DNA from 4 places in the Vreelandella sp. L-25 genome. Region 1 is predicted to be linked to each of the others. Evidence: predicted binding sites of a transcription regulator. Region 1 holds the regulator's gene; each other region holds the start of a gene.
What was found. Region 1 encodes FNR, which switches genes on or off when oxygen is low (the NO sensors DNR and NnrR bind a similar motif). Its sites were predicted from a motif close to TTGATNTANATCAA; they were not measured.

Region 1 (4,660 bases):
AATGACAAACCCGTGGAGGTTTTATGTTTCCATCCCAACTAGGGGGTGCGTTCGGCTTGCCTGTTTTGGCCCGACGCCACGCGCTGACCCTTTTCACACTGCTGGTGATGCTCCTGGGAGCCAGTGGTGAAGCCCTTGCCCACGCCGTTGCTGAAGGCGACAAAGGGTACATCCAGGAGATCTATGGCGTTCACCTGATCTCATTCGGCTATCTCGGTGCCAAGCACATGGTGACGGGGTATGACCACATCCTGTTTTTGCTAGGGGTGATCTTTTTCCTCTATCGAATGCAGCATATCGCCATCTACGTCAGCCTCTTCGCCATCGGTCACTCTACGACCATGCTGCTGGGGGTGTACTTTAATATCGGCATCAATAGCTACCTCATCGATGCCATCATCGGTCTCTCCGTTGTCTACAAGGCACTCGATAACATCGGTGCTTATCAGCGCTGGTTCGGCTTTCAGCCCAATACCAAGGTGGCGACGTTGGTCTTCGGCCTGTTCCATGGCTTTGGATTGTCGAGCAAGATCATTGAGTACGATATCTCTTCTGATGGATTGGTCCCCAATCTCCTGGCGTTCAACGTTGGGGTAGAGATCGGCCAGCTACTGGCCCTAAGTGCCATCCTTATCGTGATGGGGTTCTGGCGAAGCACCAATGGCTTCTTACGCCACGCCTATACCGCTAACGTCGCCATGATGTGCGCTGGCTTTATGCTGGTCGGTTATCAGCTCACCGGCTATTTCATCGCCTAATTCAGGAGAGACCCAAATGTACAATACCGATCTTCCTACCCGTGCTGAGTTACCTTCGACGGGTAAATTACTTCGATCTACGTTGCTGGCGGCGGTAATAGCTATTGCCCTGTTGGTCACCGTGGTGCTGCCCGCAGAGTATGCCATCGACCCCACCGGCGCGGGCCGCTTGTTGGGGCTGACCGAGATGGGTGAAATCAAGGCCCAACTGGCCGAGGAGGCCGAGCTTGACCAGGCTAATGACGAAGCCGCTGCCATGCAGGCATCACAACCCACTGCACCTCAAGAATCAGCAAGTGATAACCAGCCCACGGCTGCAAACACTGCTGCTCAACAAGCATCAGATGTAGAGCCGGAGCAAGTAGCCTCCTCGGTATCTGACCAAGAGATGGTGCAGCCCGAGGCTAGCTTAGCGCTTGCTGACGCTTTGGCCGCTGAGGAGGCAGCCTCCCAGGCAACTGAAGAAGCTGCCACATGGGGCGATGAAGTGAGCTTCACCCTCACACCGGGCGAGGGCACCGAGTACAAGCTGACGATGGAAGAAGGCGCTGTCGCGACATTCGCTTGGGCTTCCGATGGGGGGCCACTTAATTTCGACACACACGGTGACGGAAATGGCAACTCGATTAGCTATGAGAAAGGACGCGGCGTGCCCGAAGATGAGGGTGAACTGGAAGCCGCGTTCACCGGTAACCACGGTTGGTTCTTTCGTAATCGCAATGATAACGACGTGACCGTGATGTTGCGTGTTGGAGGGGACTATGGGGAGCTGAATAAGGTTCTCTAAAGCAGTGGCCCCTAGCGCTCTCCTGAGCGTTAGGGGCCTTTGCCATCAGCGTCGCTACATTGATGGGGAAACCGTCTACAGAATTAGATGAGATAGTGGTCGTTGGGTTATCTGATTTAATATAATATTTAGGCATATATGCGAAATATCTGAAAGTCTTCTATTGGCCGGTTAGCGACGGTCTGATTCCTACCATCGCTATACAAACGGGACTATCCGGTATTACTGGCGACGATCGGCTACCTCCGAGTCAGCTCTAGCGAACAAAGCACCCAATCTCAACTTAGCGAGATTGCGAATCGACAAAATGTCGAATGTTGGTCATATGCTCATGCATCTGAAGCTTCTGCTAGCTCAGGAATTTGAAACACTCTATCTCCCATCGAATATCTCAATTCATCTGTCGAAAATTTATGCCATCTGATTTAGAATATTGGTTATGAAGATTTTGATTTGTTATTTATTTATAACTTTTATTTTAATGGTGGTTTATGAAGCCTAAAGAAAAGATGGATTTGAACAAGCTTTATAAAAAAATAAGGGCTAACGCTGGGAGAGCTGTTTGTGATTATTCTATGATTGAAGATGGTGACAAAGTAATGGCTGCCATAAGTGGTGGCAAAGATTCATTTGTTATGCTTGATACTCTGTTGTATTTGAAGAGAGTAGCACCGATTAATTTTGATGTGGTCGCTGTGAATCTCGACCAAAAACAACCCGGTTTTCCGGAGCATGTTCTTCCTGGCTTCTTCAAAAAGAATAATATTGATTATTATATTATGGATAAGGATACATATTCAATTGTTAAAGAGAAAACTCCTGAAGGGAAAACTACTTGTTCACTTTGTTCGAGACTTAGAAGGGGTTCTCTATATGGGTTTGCTGAGGAGATTGGGGCTACAAAAATAGCTCTTGGCCATCACATGGATGACATTGTAGAAACTCTTTTTTTGAATATGTTTTTTAACGGTAAGTTAAAGGCAATGCCTCCTAAGCTGCTAAGTGATGATCGAAGAAATATTGTAATAAGACCGCTTTCTTATTGTCGTGAGAAAGATATTGCTAAGCTGGCATCAATTGTAGAATTTCCAATTATTCCATGTAATCTTTGTGGTTCTCAGGAGAACTTACAAAGACAGAATATAAAAAACATGTTGGCAGGCTGGGAAAAACAAAAAGCGGGTTGTATTGAAAACATATTTAACGGTATCCAGAATGTAAGTCCAAGCCAACTAGCTGACTTAAATCTTTTCGATTTCCACAATCTCGATATCGACAGGTCTAGTAAAGTCATCTCGAACCATACTGGCAGTGTAGATGTTTCTTCGACCAATTTTATAGAAGCAATCAACCTATGATTTTGTAAAGAATACATTGGTGTATCTGGGCTGTCTTTGGTTATATTTTGATCAACTGCATTTGCTTAAAGCTTTTTTTTACAAAAAATGAATTTTTTGTATGGCTTGTGTTTGTTTTCTTTAGAAGAAAGAAAATTAAGTGACTGTATTGTAATGCTTTACTCACTCACTCTTCCTCTTTTAAAAAATTTGGCATATAAGGCACCTTAAAAGCCATGCCACCGAAGCTGCTCTCGGATGATGGTAAAAACATCGTGATTCGCCCGCTGGCCTACTGCAAAGAGGCGGATATTGCGGAGTTTTCGAGGCTGATGGAGTTTCCGATCATTCCCTGCAACCTGTGCGGCTCTCAGCCCAATATGCAGCGCCAGGTTGTCAAAGAGATGCTGGCGGAGTGGGATAAAAAACACCCCGGCCGGTTGGAAAGTATGTTCAAAGCGGTGACCAACGTTGCCCCTTCGCAGCTTGCCGACCGTGAGCTGTTTGATTTTGCCGGTCTGGAAGCGAAGCAGGCCGCATTGATGGAAGGGCGCATTCAGGCGTTTAACGTGAGTTAACCGCCTGGGCTTCCTCTTCCGCCAGGGTGATGAGGCGCTGCATATCCAAAATATTGACCTCGCGCCCGGAGACGGCCACCACGTTTTGCTGCTGAAAGCGGCTAAGAATACGGCTAACCGTCTCCACCGCGAGGCCTAGATAGTTGCCCATATCTGCCCGTGACATGGAAAGCCGGAAGCTATAGGGGGAGTAGCCCCGGCGCCGAAAACGGTCAGAAAGTGTAATCAAAAAGCTGGCCAGCCGCTGATCGGCAGTTTTGCGTGACAGTAAACGCATCATCCGCCGGTCGTCTCGTAGTTCCTTGCTCATGCTGCGGTAAAGCTGGCCGCGCAGTTCGGGCAGCTCCTCGGAGAGCGAGTCCAAACGGTCAAACGGAATTTCGCATACCGTGGTGGTTTCCAGGGCAATCACGGTGCCGGGGTAGTGTTCTTCGTCAATCCCATCCAGACCCACCAGCTCGCTGGGTAGAAAGAAATTGGTGAGCTGGTCGTTGCCATTCCCTTCGCTAGTCACCTGCTTCAAGCTGCCAGAGCGCACCGCGTAAACGCTGGTGAAAGGATCTCCTTGGCGAAACAGCCGCTCGCCTTTTTTCAACGGCGAGCGGCGGCGGATAATCGCATCGAACTGGCTCATATCCTCAAGCTCTAGGGCAAGCGGTAGGCACAGCGAGCTTAGGCTACAGGTTTGGCAGCGCGCCTCTTGCAGCAGTGAACGTCGTTGGCTGGCAGGATATGACATGTGGTGCTCCCTTTTTATTAGCCATCATAGGCGCAGGGGGTAGGTGTCTCGATACGCTTATAAAATCTTCGAGTAGCGTTGGTTGCCCTGATGTTGCAGGTGATTATCGAAGGCCATGGCTAAGTGCCGAATCAACAGCCGTCCGGTGGGCGTAGCTTGTAAATAGAGGCCTTGGCGCACTAGCAGGCCATCCTGCTCGGCGGTTTTCAACCGTTCAAGAGCGGTTGAAAAGTAGTCAGCGGCATTTATCTGCCAACGCTGGCCTATTGCTTCAAGGTCAATGGCCATATCGCACATTAAGCGCTCAATCACCTCTCTGCGCATTAGGTCATCCTTATTTAAGAGTAACCCTTTTACAGTCGCTAGCCTACCTTCATCTAAGGCAGCTTCATAGTGGGACAGCTGAGTGGGGTTTTGTGCGTAAACGTCGTCTACCCGAGAAATAGCCGACACCCCCAAAC
Region 2 (4,660 bases), on a different contig from region 1:
TCAAACTGAGTGAAAGGGCAAACAAAGACGTTGTTAAGGAGATGTTGCGCATGGTCATTTACCTCAGAGGTTATTGTCACTTGTTCTTTATACGGCGTTAACCTGAAACGAGCCTGAACCTAACGTAAAAATATGGCCTGCTACCCAAAAGCATTTCTAACATGATGATGGATCCTGCCCCCCCTGATTAGAGTCAACGCTGCAGCAATGACTTTTCGTCTTGTTGGTGCAATTGCCTATGGCAGCCTCCGCCTAAACCTCAGCAAAAACCCGCGTGAACCCTCGCCCACTCGGGCGGGGAGGTAAGCGGGGGCCGCACAAGCGGCCCTATTCTGGTGTCTTCTGTCCCTGCACATAAGCCTTGAGCGTCTCGATAGTGGCTCCGCCTGCGCTACAAGCGAAATACGATCTCGACCACAGCACGGCGCTCTTGCTGAGGCGCGGAATATGGGCATTCAAGAACCGCACCCGTCGGGACGACGTGGATTTCAAATTGTTGACCAGCACACTGATCGACAGCCTCGGCGGATATTCCACGAGCAGGTGAACATGGTCTTCTTCACCATCGAACTCAAGGATGCGGCAGTCGAGTTTTTCGCAAGCTGATTCAAATGCCTCTCGGAGCTGCCCTATCATGTAGCCGTCGAACACTTTGCGCCGATACTTCGTCGTAAAAACAAGGTGGACGACTAGCCGAGTGACGCTATGCCGCCCTCGCCGATAACTTTCATACACACTCACTTTACATTCCTCGTTATAGTCCTTAATCTCTGGCTATTATAGCAGTGAGCACTGACATGCTGAAGGCCACCAAGGTACGCATCTATCCCACGACCGAGCAGGCGGAGTTCCTGAACCGCCAGTTCGGTGCGGTACGTTTCTGCTACAACACCGGCCTTCGCATCATGTCGCATCGCTACAAGCGTCACGGGCAGTCGCTGAGCGCCAAGCACGACATCAAGAAGCTGCTGCCGGTGGCCAAGAAATCGCGCAAGTACGGCTGGCTGAAAGAGGCGGATTCCATGGCGCTCCAGCAGTCTTGCATCAACCTTGATCATGCCTTCCAGCGCTTCTTCGACCCCAAGCAGAAGGCCGGCTATCCGCGCTTCAAGAGCAAGCGGGGCAAGCAGTCCAGCTATCACTGCGTCGGCGTCAAGGCCGGCGACAACTGGATCAAGGTGCCCAAACTGGGGCCGATCAAGGCCAAAGTTCACCGGCCTGTTGACGGCAAGCTCAAGAGCATCACGCTGTCGCGCACGGTCACCGGCAAGCACTACGCCTCGCTGCTCTTTGATACCGACCAGGCGACCCCCGTGCCGACCATGGACGTTGATACCTCTCGCGTCGTCGGACTGGACATGGGACTATCCCATCTTGCTATCGACTCAAATGGCCGCAAGGTCGCCAATCCGCGCTTCCTCAAGCAGGCGCAGAAGAACCTCAAGCGCAAACAGCAGGCATTGTCACGCACGAAGAAGGGCAGCGCCCGCCGGGCCAAGGCACGGTTACTCGTCGCCAAGGCGTATGAGCGGGTCGCCAATGCCCGCAACGACTTCCAGCACAAGCTCTCTCGACAGATCGTTGACGATAATCAAGCGGTGATCGTCGAGACGCTGAAGGTCCGCAACATGATGAAAAACACCTGCCTCGCCAAGCACATCGGCGATGCGTCCTGGCATGCCTTGATGACCAAGCTGGACTACAAGGCCAGGGAGCAGGGCAAGCATCTGGTCAAGATTGACCCGTGGTTTGCCAGCTCCAAGACCTGCCATGTCTGCCAGCACAAGATGGACGCCATGCCGTTGAACGTCCGGTCGTGGGAGTGCCCCGCCTGCCACACACAGCACGACCGGGACATCAACGCGGCGCTGAACATCAAGCATCAAGGCATTATCGAGCTGAAGGCGGAAGGGCTGTCCGTCTCTGCCCATGGAGGCTTGCGTAAGTCCGGCACATCGTCGGCAGCTGCCTGAGAAGTGGGAAGCCTCGCCCGTGGCGCGTCAGCGCTTAGGGCGGGGAGCAGTCACCGTAAGGCCCATAAGAAGGAGACCGTTAATTTCGAGCTCTGGAACGGCTCAACAAGGTGGTTGACCTGTTAGTCACCCATTCGGTGATGTCACCCTTGTCAGCACCGCCGTGATCAGCAGGATAACCACGACCAGCACCATCTCCAGTGCAATACTTCTCTGTAACCGTCCTGGGGCTGTTGCGTCGCCGCTCTCAAAGGCCGGCACAAGCCGCCACTTGTTCGCGGCAGCAAATAACAGTAGCGCCGCCACAATCAATACCTTGCCGATCAAGAACTGTCCATATGCCGTGGTGAGCAGTGGCGTGAGACCGCCCGTTAGCAGCGTGGCCAAAGTGACGCCCGCCAGTACCAACACGCCAACTCCGCCCATGGCGATTTTCCCGAAACGGGTCAGAATGTGGGCGGTATTGTCCTGGTTGTGACCCCGTCCTACTAAATGGAACAGCGGCCAAAGCGAGGCCACCCAAAATGCTGCCGCCATCAGGTGAACGATCAGCAAGCCAGCCAGAACGAGGCGTGGGGTGTTTACTGTATGCCCCACCTGCACGAATGCCAGCATCACCAATAAAACGCCTACTAGGCTCACGCTGTTGGCTGTTTTCGAGAGCGCTAAGTTATTAAGCTGAATCGCCTGAACCAGCAGCAAGCCAGCTACCGCCAGCATTAGCCGGCCCCCGGACGCACCCTCAAACACGATTCCGAGCAGCATTGGGTTGGTTGCAGCAGCGATATTGCCGCCCCCAAGGTAACCAGCTTCTAAAGGCCACTGGAACAGAATCAGAATGACCCCCGCCCAGGCAGCAAAGACGCCCATGCGGGCGACGCGCCTCCGGTCGTGATCAGGGAGTCGGGGAAACGCTAGACGAAACAACACGGCCCCCGTCGCGACTAGGGCACTAAGGTAAACCCCAGCCGCCACGAGAATCATCGCGACGGTCCAGACGTCGAGGCTATTTACGGAGAACCACCAGGCCACGGGTCAGGGCTCGACCGAGAAGTTAAAACCGTCGGACATCATGTGCCCGTCATCCGATAGGCCACGCCAGCGCACCTGGTAATCCCCAGCCGAAAGAGTGTCACTGGGCTTTACGAAGTAGCGATCGACCTGTTCACTGCCTGGCTGACCATCAAGAGGAACGGGGCCGTTTGGGCCTGTCACTTCAAACTGGGTGATGCGCATCATGCCACCAAACTCGATGCCAATCTCTGCTGGGGAATCCTGAATGGTGACGCCATCCTTAGGCGAAGTGCTTGCGGCCCCTTCATGGGCCAACACTGGGCTTGCGAGCGACAGCAACAGCGTTGCTAAGGTAGCGTGAATAATAGGGAGCGAAGTCGTCTTCTTTTGCATACCGTATCCTTATGTTTTTCAGGGTTGAATGGATATTGTTACTTCATCGCGGAGGCGCTAAAACTGATTCGGTTGAGCCTTCTTACATCGTTCATTTTCCCTGTTTGGCGAACAAGGCGCATGGCGTCGTATGAATCTTCAAAGAAATGTGTAGGTGTTATAGCGTGCCAACCTGAAGCAGGGCTGAAAATGGCGGAAAAAATGATCTGTGACAACACTTAGGTATTGGGATCGGTTTCTCCTTTACCTTTGGGCCACCTATAGGTTGTAGGCTTATAACGAAAGCTAACTCCGCCTTCTTCCATTTTTAATGGATAAGGCGATGTCTCGATCAGCAACATGATGAGGGGAAATATCATGGTTAAGCACAGGATGAACTTTGCCATTGGTCGGGCTGCAATCCTCAGTATCTTAAGTAGCGCCATCTTCGCTCAAGGCATAAACCAGGAGTGATGGCATGATGAACGCGGAATGTTTTGCTTTTATGGGATCAATGGGGTGGTTAGGCTGGTTGATGCCCCTGGCCATGCTGTTATTAATTGGCTTGGCGATCGCTTCGCTGGCCAAGTACCTCTTCAGTCGTTCACGCTAAGGAGTTGAAAATAATGCAACATATGAGCACCAAGCTTTTACTCTCTGGTTCCATGCTGCTTGGGGCGGTCTCCGCCCAGGCGGCGTTACCGCCAGAGGCAACATTGTATAAAAACCCCCAGTGCGGCTGCTGTGACGCTTATGCACGCCATCTTGAAGAGCTCGGCGTAGAAGTGACGATTATTGACGATGTAGAGCTGGGTGATATTAAGCAGCAGGCAGGCGTGCCCTATGGCCTGGGTTCATGCCATACCATTGAGATGGGCGAGTATTGGATCGAAGGCCACGTTCCAATGGAAGCCGTGCAGGCGCTGTTTGAGGAACAACCCGATATTGACGGTATCGGTTTGGCGGGTATGCCCATTGGCACACCGGGTATGCCGGGGCCACAAGAAAGCCCTTACAATGTGTACACGTTTACAGGCCAGGAAGATGAGCCATTTATGACCCTTTAGTAGGGTGATAAAAGCTCGCCTGCTGTCTGCACGCCGTTCTAACGGACTCTTGTAGTACAGCAGGCGCATTCAAGTCATACATTACCCTGAATCCGTGAGACCGGCCCCAGGAAACACTTCTAACCCACTGACCTGCATGGCAATATAGCCATTATCGCCATTCACCCAGACAGTGCCATGCCCAACATAAAGTTCCGCGCCAGTCGCCGCACCCTCACCAGCCACGCCGGGCTG
Region 3 (4,660 bases), on a different contig from region 1:
CGAACGCTTTCGGGAACCAGTAGGTCAGGCCCGCCATCATGCCGAACACCACGCCGCCAATGATCACGTTGTGGAAGTGGGCAATGACGAACAGGCTGTTGTGCAGGACGAAGTTGGCTGCTGGCAGCGCCAGCATCACGCCGGTCATACCGCCTAGAGTAAAGGTGATGATGAACCCCAGGGTCCATAGCACTGGCGAGGTCAGCTCCAGGCTGCCGCGGAAGATGGTAAACAGCCAGTTGAACACCTTCACCCCGGTGGGGATGGCAATGATCATCGTCATGATGCCGAAGAAGGCATTGACGTTGGCCCCTGCACCCATGGTGAAGAAGTGGTGCAACCAGACGATGAACGACAGCAGCGTAATGGCCACCGTGGCCCAGACCATGGTTTTGTAACCAAACAGGCGCTTGCGGGCGAAGGTGGCGATGACTTCAGAGAACACGCCAAAGGCCGGCAGAATCAGAATGTACACTTCCGGGTGACCCCAGGCCCAAATGAGGTTGACGTACATCATCATGTTGCCGCCAAAGTCATTGGTGAAGAAGTGCATGCCGAAGTAGCGGTCAAGGGTTAGCAGCGCGATGGTCGCAGTCAGAATCGGGAACGAGGCAATAATCAGGACGTTGGCGCACAGCGACGTCCAGGTAAAAATCGGCATGCGAAACAGGGTCATGCCTTTGGTGCGCATTTTCAGAATGGTAACGAAGAAATTAATGCCGGTGAGCGTGGTGCCTATCCCGGATATTTGCAGTGCCCATATCCAGTAATCGACCCCCACCCCAGGGCTAAACTCTATCCCCGATAAAGGCGCATAAGCGAGCCAGCCGGTTTTGGCGAACTCCCCTACCACGAGGGAAATATTGACCAAAATCGCCGAGACAGCGAACAGCCAGAAACTCAGGTTATTCAAAAACGGGAAAGCAACGTCGCGGGCGCCGATTTGCAGCGGCACCACCAGGTTCATCAGGCCGATGACCATGGGCATCGCAACGAAGAAGATCATGATTACGCCGTGGGCGGTAAAGATCTGATCGTAGTGTTCAGGAGGGAGATAACCAGCAGCCCCACCGGCCGCCATGGCCAACTGGGTACGCATCATAATCGCATCGGCAAAGCCGCGAAGCAGCATCACCAAGGCCACCACAAAGTACATAATGCCGAGCTTTTTGTGGTCAACGGAGGTAAACCACTCGTTCCACAGCCAGCCCCACTTACGGTAATACGTCAATGCGCCAAGTAGCGCGGCACCCCCGATCGCCATAAAGGCAGCAACGACCATAATGATCGGTTCGTGATACGGAATTGCTTCTAACGTGAGTTTTCCAAACATGCTTAACCCCCCGCTTCAACGCTTGTGGGATGGCCGCCCATGGCGTGGTCATCACCTGCATGCTGATTGGTAACGTGGCCGATCGCGGCCTGCTGTTGAGAAGCGCTGGCGCTCTCTAGCTCGCTGGATTCACCGTGACTTTCGTGGGCATCGCTGATGGCATCACCGTGGCTTGCATGACCGCCGTGCCCGCTGCCGTCACCACCGTGGAAGCTGCTGACAACCGACTCATACAGCTCGGGCGTGACCGCCGAGAAGTACTCCACCGGGTGGTATTCACTCGGCTCTGCCAGGGCGTTGTAGCCTTCAGGGAAGGTAAGGGTGTCATCGGCTGCGCGCACGTTTTCCACCCAGGCATCGAATTCCGCCGGAGAGGTGACGTGGGCATCGAAGGTCATCCCAGAGAAGCCAGCGCCGCTGTAGTTGGTGGAACGGCCGGGGTAGACGCCCTCTTCGTCGGCAATCAGGTGAACGTCGTTATCCATGCCCGCCATGGCGTAAATCTGGCTGCCTAAACGTGGAATGAAGAACGCGTTCATTACCGAGCCAGAACTCACTCGGAAGCGCACTGGGGTATCTACCGGGAACGCCAGTTCATTGACGCTAGCAATGCCCTGTTCGGGATAGATGAACAGCCACTTCCAATCCAGCGCCACGGCTTGGATCTCCATGGGCGCCACGTCGCTCTCAAGCGGCTTGTGGGGGTCCAGGCTGTGGGAGGTTTTAAAGGTGAGGAACGCCAGAACGGCAATGATCAAGCAGGGAACGGTCCAAACGGCCGCTTCGATGGCATTGGAGTGCGCCCAGTCCGGCAGATACTTGGCAACGCGATTGCTGCGCCGATAGCGCCAGCCAAACAGCAGCGTCATCACAATCACCGGAATGACCACAATCAGCATCAGCCCAAAGGAGGTCAGAATCAGCGAGCGCTGCTCAACGCCAATCTGCCCCTTGGGATCCAGCAATGCAGAACTGCAGCCCGTTAACAGCAAGCACAATACGGCGAGCACAAAAGTGCCTCGCCTGCGCCAGTGGGTAGGTAGTTGCATGGTGTGATCTCATCAGAGAGTTGTCTAAAACAGCCCACTATCTAGCCGACTAAATAGCCAGCTAAGTAGCAAGCTAACTATCACCCCATACTTTTCCCAGAACAGTGAGCGCAACTGCGTTGCTCCGGGAAAAATATGCGCCACCTTATGGGGTTAGTGGCGAGCCTTGGCCGTGCACCTTGCGTGCATCAACTAAGACGAAAGTATTTTCTATTGATCTCGGTCAATCAGAAAGAGACGCTATGCCGCACCCTGCGCACCCGTTTGGGCACAGGGCACTGGGGAGTAGTGGCTGAGGAGTGGCTGTTGTTAGGCGAGCGAGATGCTCAGCGTGGACAGCGGGTGGCGCTCTAACAAGCCCGGGGCACGCTCGTCGTCGGTGACGACGATATCGAAATCCTCCAGCGAGGCAAAATAGGCAGGACGCACCACGCCGAACTTACTGGCATCGACAATCAAAAGCCGCTGCATCGCGGTGGCAATCGCCGCCTGTTTAGGCCCAACTTCATGAAAATGGAAGCAGCTCACGCCTCGCTCGCAATCCACCCCAGCAGCGGAAATCAGCGCTTTATTGATGCCCAAACGCTCGATGGCCGCGCCCATGCCGTCGCTGCCAAATGATTGGGAGGAAGCGTAGAACAGCCCGCCCAGCAGCACTAGGCGCACATTGGGCAGCGCTGCCACGGCGTTGGCAACGTTAAGGGCATAGGTGACCACCGTTAATTCATGAAAACGGCTTAGCTGGCTGAGCAGCGGAATCAGCGTAGAGCCGCAGTCGATAAACAGCGTGTCGCCCTCTTCTATAAAGCTGGCGGCCCGTTGGCAAAGGCGCTGTTTGACCTGATAGTGGCTCGATTGCTGCTCAGTAAGGTCGTATACCGGCGTCACGCCGGGGCAGCTTGCCATCACTAGCCGCCCACCCAGCAGGCTAATGGCTGAAGGTTGCGTTGAAAGATCCCGACGAATGGTCATTTCGGAGACTCCGCACAGCTCGGCGGCATCGCGAAGATGCAGTGTTCCCCCGCTAGCCAACGCTTCTTGCAACATCGCCATGCGCTGTGCGCTCCGGTCATTCATAGCAGGCATCTCCTTATGATGCATGTTGTTATCGATGTTAGACCCAACTGGGCTACCTATGCTGCGTCAGCCCCTTACTGATTTCCACTGCGACACAGCGTTAGACTCCGCCATGATGCGCTTATCACATTTAAACAGCGTTGATGTGACAATGCTTGCAAATCAACGTTAAAAAAATAACACTCAATGTTATAATTTTAACATTACGCCAGCCTACACGACCCACAACGTCGGTACGCCAGTTGCTCTGGTACCGTATTATAACCCTGTTGAGGCTTCCATGACTGCTTTATCCCACTCTCGTTCTTCTTCGTTCGTCACGCTTGGCGCTGGCGTTTTACTGACAAGTGCTGCCTTGGCAACTCCAGCGTTTGCCGACGATGCCGAGCCGCACACCCTTGACCGCCTTTGGTCGTTTGCCAACGTCTCAGTCAACTATCTCGACTGGTCGAACGGCACCGAAGCGCGCACTGCTAGCAACGCAGCGAAAAGCGACTTTACGTATGTTGAAATCGAAGGCGGCGTTGGCTTTAGCTGGGGCGAATTTTACGGCTTCTTCGATTTCGAGAACCCCACTAACGATCAGTTCGACCAAGCCAGTGGCGGTAAAGACAACTTCCGTACCTCCGGCCAAGTGACCTCGCACATCTACCTGGGTGACAGCCCACTTTCGCTGTACGCCCACCTGTACGATTTCCGCGACTACGGCTATGAACTTCGCGAGCAAGACCAAATTCTGGGTCTTGGCTACCGCACCACGTTCGATAACGGCCTATGGTTCAAACCGTTCATCGGCGCCGCGCGGGTACAGAGCAATAGCTACACTGGCATGAACGGCTTTATGGCTGGCTGGGTCGCGGGCTACGACTTCACCGCTCTGAACCAAAACTTCAGCGTGACCAACTGGCACGAGCAGACCTTCGGCCGTGATGACGAGTACCTGACCCAGAACTACGTGGGCGATAAAGCAGGCAGCGTAGGTACCAACGGCGCACTGAGCCTGTGGTGGCACCCGTCTGATCTGATCACCACGGGCGTGCAGTACCGCTACTCAGAGAATAAACTGGGTACCCCGGACGCTTACCAAAATGCGATGATCTACTCAGTTAAGTTGAACTTGCTGTAATCGCTCCCACACCTCACGATCCGAAGGTACTCCCATGACCCTCATCATGAGCTTGGTTGGTATGGTCACCCTGGT
Region 4 (4,660 bases), on a different contig from region 1:
CTTTCATTAAATGGTCCACGTCTGCTGATTCTGCAGCGTCGAGCACAGTCGGGTCAGAAGCAGCGGCATTGCGACCCAGGGTTTCCAATAGGCGGTTAATAAAGCCATCGCGCTGTGCGGGCGATAGCATGCCTTGCTCATCCAGTGGCAGCGCTAAAAACCAGATAGCAGGCTCTTCCATTGCCCCTAGGCGAAAGACGATCCCCAGGCGTGCTTGCCCTTGCCACGGTTCAGGCCAGGCCTGTTCGGCATTTTCAAACGCGCGCAGGGTTTCCCTGGAGCAGGCAGTCACTCTGCGCCCCATATGGTAAAGCGACACCTCAGCGCCACTGCGTGTAAAAAATTCATCAAGGGTGTTAATTGGCTGCATGACATCCTTCCGCATTTCAAGCCTGCACTCTACCTTGCTGTTCTGCCACTGTCAGCCGCAAACGCTGATTAATCCGTGCTTTATCATCTAAGTGGTTAAAAAATGAGCAACTTTGCGTAAGCCGCGTGAGACTAGCGGTGGCGACACCTTTCCATAGTTTATCCACAGCCTCTTGCAGGTTTTCTGTGAATCGGTGAATAACTCCATTGAGCACGCCTTTGAGTGGCAACTTACCCACAGAGTTGGGATAATGAACGCTAAATATGACCAACCCATAAGGTGCTTATGAGCGTCCATCAACAGCTTCAAACCGCGCTTCTTGAGCTTGAAGCCGCCATGAAGGCCGCTAATCTGTGGCGCACGCCCACCCCAGATGCGGCCGCTTTTGCCAGTCAGCAGCCTTTTTGTATTGATACCATGTCGCTGCCCCAGTGGGTGCGCTATGTCTTTGTTGCCCGCTTAAATGCACTTATTGAAGCCGAGGCTGCCATGCCCGCCAAGTGTGAAGTCGCTCCAGCGGTGGCGGCGTATTTAATGCAGGAGAAGGTAAGAGCAAGCGATCAGCTATTGGTAGTGAAAGCGGTGGAGCGTGTCGACAAGCTGGTCACAGAGAATTAACCACGCGAGTAAGCCAGACCAAATAGCAATGCCCAGAGCGCAAGCTCTGGGCATTTTTTACGTGTTAGCGAAGGTGGGAGCTAGAAGCTAGAAGCGGTAGCTCAAGCCTGCCATGACCACCATGGGGTCAATCTCGACGGTACCCGCACCTGCGCCATTAATAGAGGCGTCGGTGTCGATGTCTAAGTACCAGGCAGCAGCGTTGAGTGCCCAGTGGTCATCAATGAGTAGATCAACACCCACTTGAGCGGCCGCGCCCCATGAGTCGTCTAGCTCAAGTTCGCCAATGGCGAGGCTCTCATCGGAGAAGCGCGTGTAGTTAATACCCGCACCCACGTAGGGCTGTACTTGAGAGTCGCTACCACCCAGTGGGTAATACTGTAGTGTTAGAGTGGGCGGCAGGTGCTTTGTTGATGCTAGGTTGTCACCGTTGAGTTCAATGTCATGCTCGAAAGGGAGCGCAGCCAGTAGCTCCACGCCCATTTTGTCGTGGAAACGGTAGCCCAGGGTGAAAGCGAAGTCGGTTTTATCCTGAGCATCGACCGCGAAGGCACCACCTGCGAGCGAGCCGTTGTCGCTTTTCGGCGCGATGTTGGCAACGCCAACGCGGGTAAAGAAATCGCCAGCGCCATAGGCAACGGCTTGGCTGCTAACTGCTAAGGTGGCAGCGGCAAGCCCAGTGGCGAGTAGGGTAGGCAGTGATAAATGGCGCATAGCGTCGCTCCTGACCGATAACATGATGGGTGAGTGGTTTAAAGTTGTCGTAAACCATATAGCCAGTGTATCGAGCCAACGAGGGAGCGTTATTGACCTAGGGCAAAGAGCTGTGAACTGATAAGTTCAGCGCCTAGCAAGGTAAATATCTGAAGGGGGAAGGGGCTAAAGAAGGGGCTAAAAAAGAGGAGGCTTAACGGGTTAGCTGCAACCCGTTAAGCCTTAGGCTAATTAAGCGACGTTACGCTCGTTTAGCGTTCAATATGCTGATACTCGCCAGCATCGGCGGTTATGCTGCTTACTGCCAGGATGGCAATGAAAGAAGCGATAAAGCCCGGGATGATCTCGTAAACGCCAGGGCCACCCATGAAGGAGCCGTTCCAGCCCAGCGCAATCCAGATCATAACCGTGGCAGCACCCACCACCATACCGGCGATAGCACCTGCGCCGTTTGTACGCGACCACATCAGCGACAGAATAATCAGCGGGCCAAAGGCGGCACCAAAACCTGCCCAAGCGTTACTCACCAGCCCCAGCACTTGCGAGTTCGGGTCAGAGGCAATCACGGCTGCGATCAGACCCACTAGCACAACACTGACACGACCTACGGCCACACACTCTTTGTCTGTAGCTTCTTTACGCAGGAACAGGCGATAGAAGTCCTCGGTCAGTGATGAAGATGACACCAGCAGCTGGCTAGAAATAGTACTCATCACAGCAGCAAGCAGGGCCGCGTAGAGGAAGCCGGTGATCAGCGGATGGAACAGCAACTCAGCCAGGATGATAAAGATCGTTTCCGGGTCTTGGACTTCCATCCCATTGCGAACCGCATAGGCGCGACCAAAGATGCCGAGAGAGACCGCGCCGATCAGGGAAATAGCCATCCAGCTCATGCCGATGTTGCGGGCAATCGGAACATCTTGCAGCGTACGGATAGCCATAAAGCGCACGATAATATGCGGCTGACCAAAATAGCCCAGGCCCCAGGTAACGGCAGAGAGCCACCCAATGAACGTCAACCCTTCAGTCCACGACAGCAGCGTGGGATCAACTTCATTGAGGGTCTGTGAGGCTTGAGTAAAGCCACCACCGCCTTCACCAAACAGTACTACTGCAGGCATGATGACCAAAGCCAGCATCATGATGCAGCCTTGCACAAAGTCCGTCATGCTCACGGCCAAAAAGCCGCCAACCACGGTGTAGGCCAGCACCACGCCCAGCGTGATTACCACACCCACCGCGTAGTCGCTCATACCGCCGATGTTGATAACGCCAGCAAAGGCGCTCTCAAACAGTTTGCCGCCTGCGACCAAGCCAGAAGCAGTGTAAACGGCGAAGAAAATCACGATGACGATAGCGGACACCGTTCTCAGCGACAGCGCCCGAGTGGGGAAACGGTTGGCTAGGAAGGCTGGAATGGTAATCGCGTTACCATAGTGAACTGTCTGTTCACGAAGGCGCGGCGCGACCAGAATCCAGTTAAAGAGTGCGCCCACAAATAGGCCAATCCCGATCCAGGCCGAACCCAAGCCAGAGACGAACATCGCCCCTGGTAAACCCAGTAGCAGCCAGCCGCTCATATCCGACGCGCCAGCCGACAGGGCGGCTACTTTAGGGCTGAGGGTACGGCCACCCAGCATGTAATCCTCAGACGTAGATGTCGCTTTGCGCATAGCATAAACGCCGATGGCAATCATGAGCGCAAAGTAGGCAAAAAGGCTGACCCAAACGCCAATATCCATAAAATATCTCCAATTCATCAGGACGGAGCTAGCTCCGACAGGTGCCTGCGCCGACCAAGTAACGTTGGCCGCCGCGCAGTCTTGTTGTTGTTAACCCCTTTTCGTATTCAAGTCGCTGACCCTAGCGAGTAACCGCTAGGGATGTCATTAGAGGGGGTATGGCTACGTTTATGTGCAATGTTCCCTATACCCAGCACACGGCCTTGAGGGGCCGCGAATGTGAAGGCAATCGCTCTATTGTTGTCAACCATGAGACGGTTCCTTTTCAGGAGTTCAGGTTAGTAGTGTTGATGAGCCGTTACTCATCCCCTAGCGCCAGAAGCGACGCGTTGCCACCCAGGGCGGCGGTGTTATTAGTAATCGTTTTTTCGGTCACAAAGCGCTGCAAATAGTGCGGTCCGCCTGCTTTAGGGCCAGTACCTGACAACCCTTGGCCACCAAACGGCTGAACACCAACAACAGCACCGATGATATTACGGTTGATGTACACATTGCCTACCCGAATTTTCTGCGCTATTTCAGCGGCAAAGGATTCGTTACGGCTATGCACCCCAAATGTCAGGCCATAACCCCGGCCATTAATATCGTTGATCACCTTATCAAGCTCGCGGGCTTTGTAGCGCACAATGTGCAGCACCGGGCCAAACTGCTCGCGAGAAAGGGCATCAATGCTGTCAATGGTAAACGCCACCGGCGGTACAAAGGTGCCGTGCTGGGTGTGCTCGGTAGACATCGGTGTTTCGGCGACTAAGCGGTTCTCGGCTTTGAGCTTTTCGATGTGCTCCATCAAGCCTTTACGGGCGTCTTCATCAATGACCGGGCCGACATCGGTACCCAGGTCACGAGGGTCGCCAATGCGCAGTTCGCTCATCGCCCCCTTGAGGATTTCGATAACGCGGTCAGCAACGTCTTCCTGAAGGTAGAGCACCCGTAGGGCAGAGCAGCGCTGGCCAGCACTCTGGAAGGCAGACTGAATGACATCCACTACGACCTGCTCAGGCAGGGCGGTAGAGTCAACGATCATCGCGTTCATGCCGCCGGTTTCAGCGATCAGCGTGGGGAGCGGCGCGTTTTCGCGGGCGGCCAGCGCGCGGTTGATGATTTGCGCCGTGTCGGTACCGCCGGTGAAGACCACGCCGGTAATGCGTGGATCAGAGGTCAATACGCTGCCCACGGTCGGGCCGTCACCCGGCAGCAGCTGCACCACATCACGGGG

Region 2: AC13CN_RS00780 (copper resistance CopC family protein) is a predicted target of FNR. The motif match lies at 3,582-3,595, and genes of this name have one in related genera.
Region 3: cyoA (ubiquinol oxidase subunit II) is a predicted target of FNR. The motif match lies at 2,596-2,609, and genes of this name have one in related genera.
Region 4: AC13CN_RS16910 (OmpW/AlkL family protein) is a predicted target of FNR. The motif match lies at 1,795-1,808, and genes of this name have one in related genera.

Annotation. Positions count from the first base shown of each region.
Region 1 is NZ_JBSXNH010000057.1:74,981-79,640, reverse strand. It holds gene AC13CN_RS06560 (HupE/UreJ family protein) at 24-758, shown strand; gene AC13CN_RS06555 (hypothetical protein) at 775-1,545, shown strand; gene ttcA (tRNA 2-thiocytidine(32) synthetase TtcA) at 2,037-2,903, shown strand; partial or broken gene AC13CN_RS06545 (tRNA 2-thiocytidine biosynthesis protein TtcA) at 3,104-3,460, shown strand; gene fnr (fumarate/nitrate reduction transcriptional regulator Fnr) at 3,447-4,199, opposite strand; gene hemN (oxygen-independent coproporphyrinogen III oxidase) at 4,257-4,660, opposite strand, start outside.
Region 2 is NZ_JBSXNH010000016.1:18,280-22,939, forward strand. It holds gene AC13CN_RS00760 (cupredoxin domain-containing protein) at 1-52, opposite strand, end outside; gene tnpA (IS200/IS605 family transposase) at 328-735, opposite strand; gene AC13CN_RS00770 (RNA-guided endonuclease InsQ/TnpB family protein) at 798-1,973, shown strand; gene AC13CN_RS00775 (copper resistance D family protein) at 2,100-3,005, opposite strand; gene AC13CN_RS00780 (copper resistance CopC family protein) at 3,009-3,380, opposite strand; gene AC13CN_RS00785 (hypothetical protein) at 3,838-3,972, shown strand; gene AC13CN_RS00790 (DUF411 domain-containing protein) at 3,986-4,426, shown strand; partial or broken gene AC13CN_RS00795 (IS1380 family transposase) at 4,604-4,660, shown strand, end outside.
Region 3 is NZ_JBSXNH010000075.1:82,898-87,557, reverse strand. It holds gene cyoB (cytochrome o ubiquinol oxidase subunit I) at 1-1,333, opposite strand, end outside; gene cyoA (ubiquinol oxidase subunit II) at 1,336-2,382, opposite strand; gene AC13CN_RS12665 (DeoR/GlpR family DNA-binding transcription regulator) at 2,692-3,459, opposite strand; gene AC13CN_RS12660 (outer membrane protein OmpK) at 3,740-4,585, shown strand; gene AC13CN_RS12655 (NupC/NupG family nucleoside CNT transporter) at 4,620-4,660, shown strand, end outside.
Region 4 is NZ_JBSXNH010000092.1:28,399-33,058, forward strand. It holds gene AC13CN_RS16900 (DUF3549 family protein) at 1-370, opposite strand, end outside; gene AC13CN_RS16905 (YqcC family protein) at 656-988, shown strand; gene AC13CN_RS16910 (OmpW/AlkL family protein) at 1,076-1,702, opposite strand; gene putP (sodium/proline symporter PutP) at 1,954-3,444, opposite strand; gene putA (bifunctional proline dehydrogenase/L-glutamate gamma-semialdehyde dehydrogenase PutA) at 3,743-4,660, opposite strand, start outside.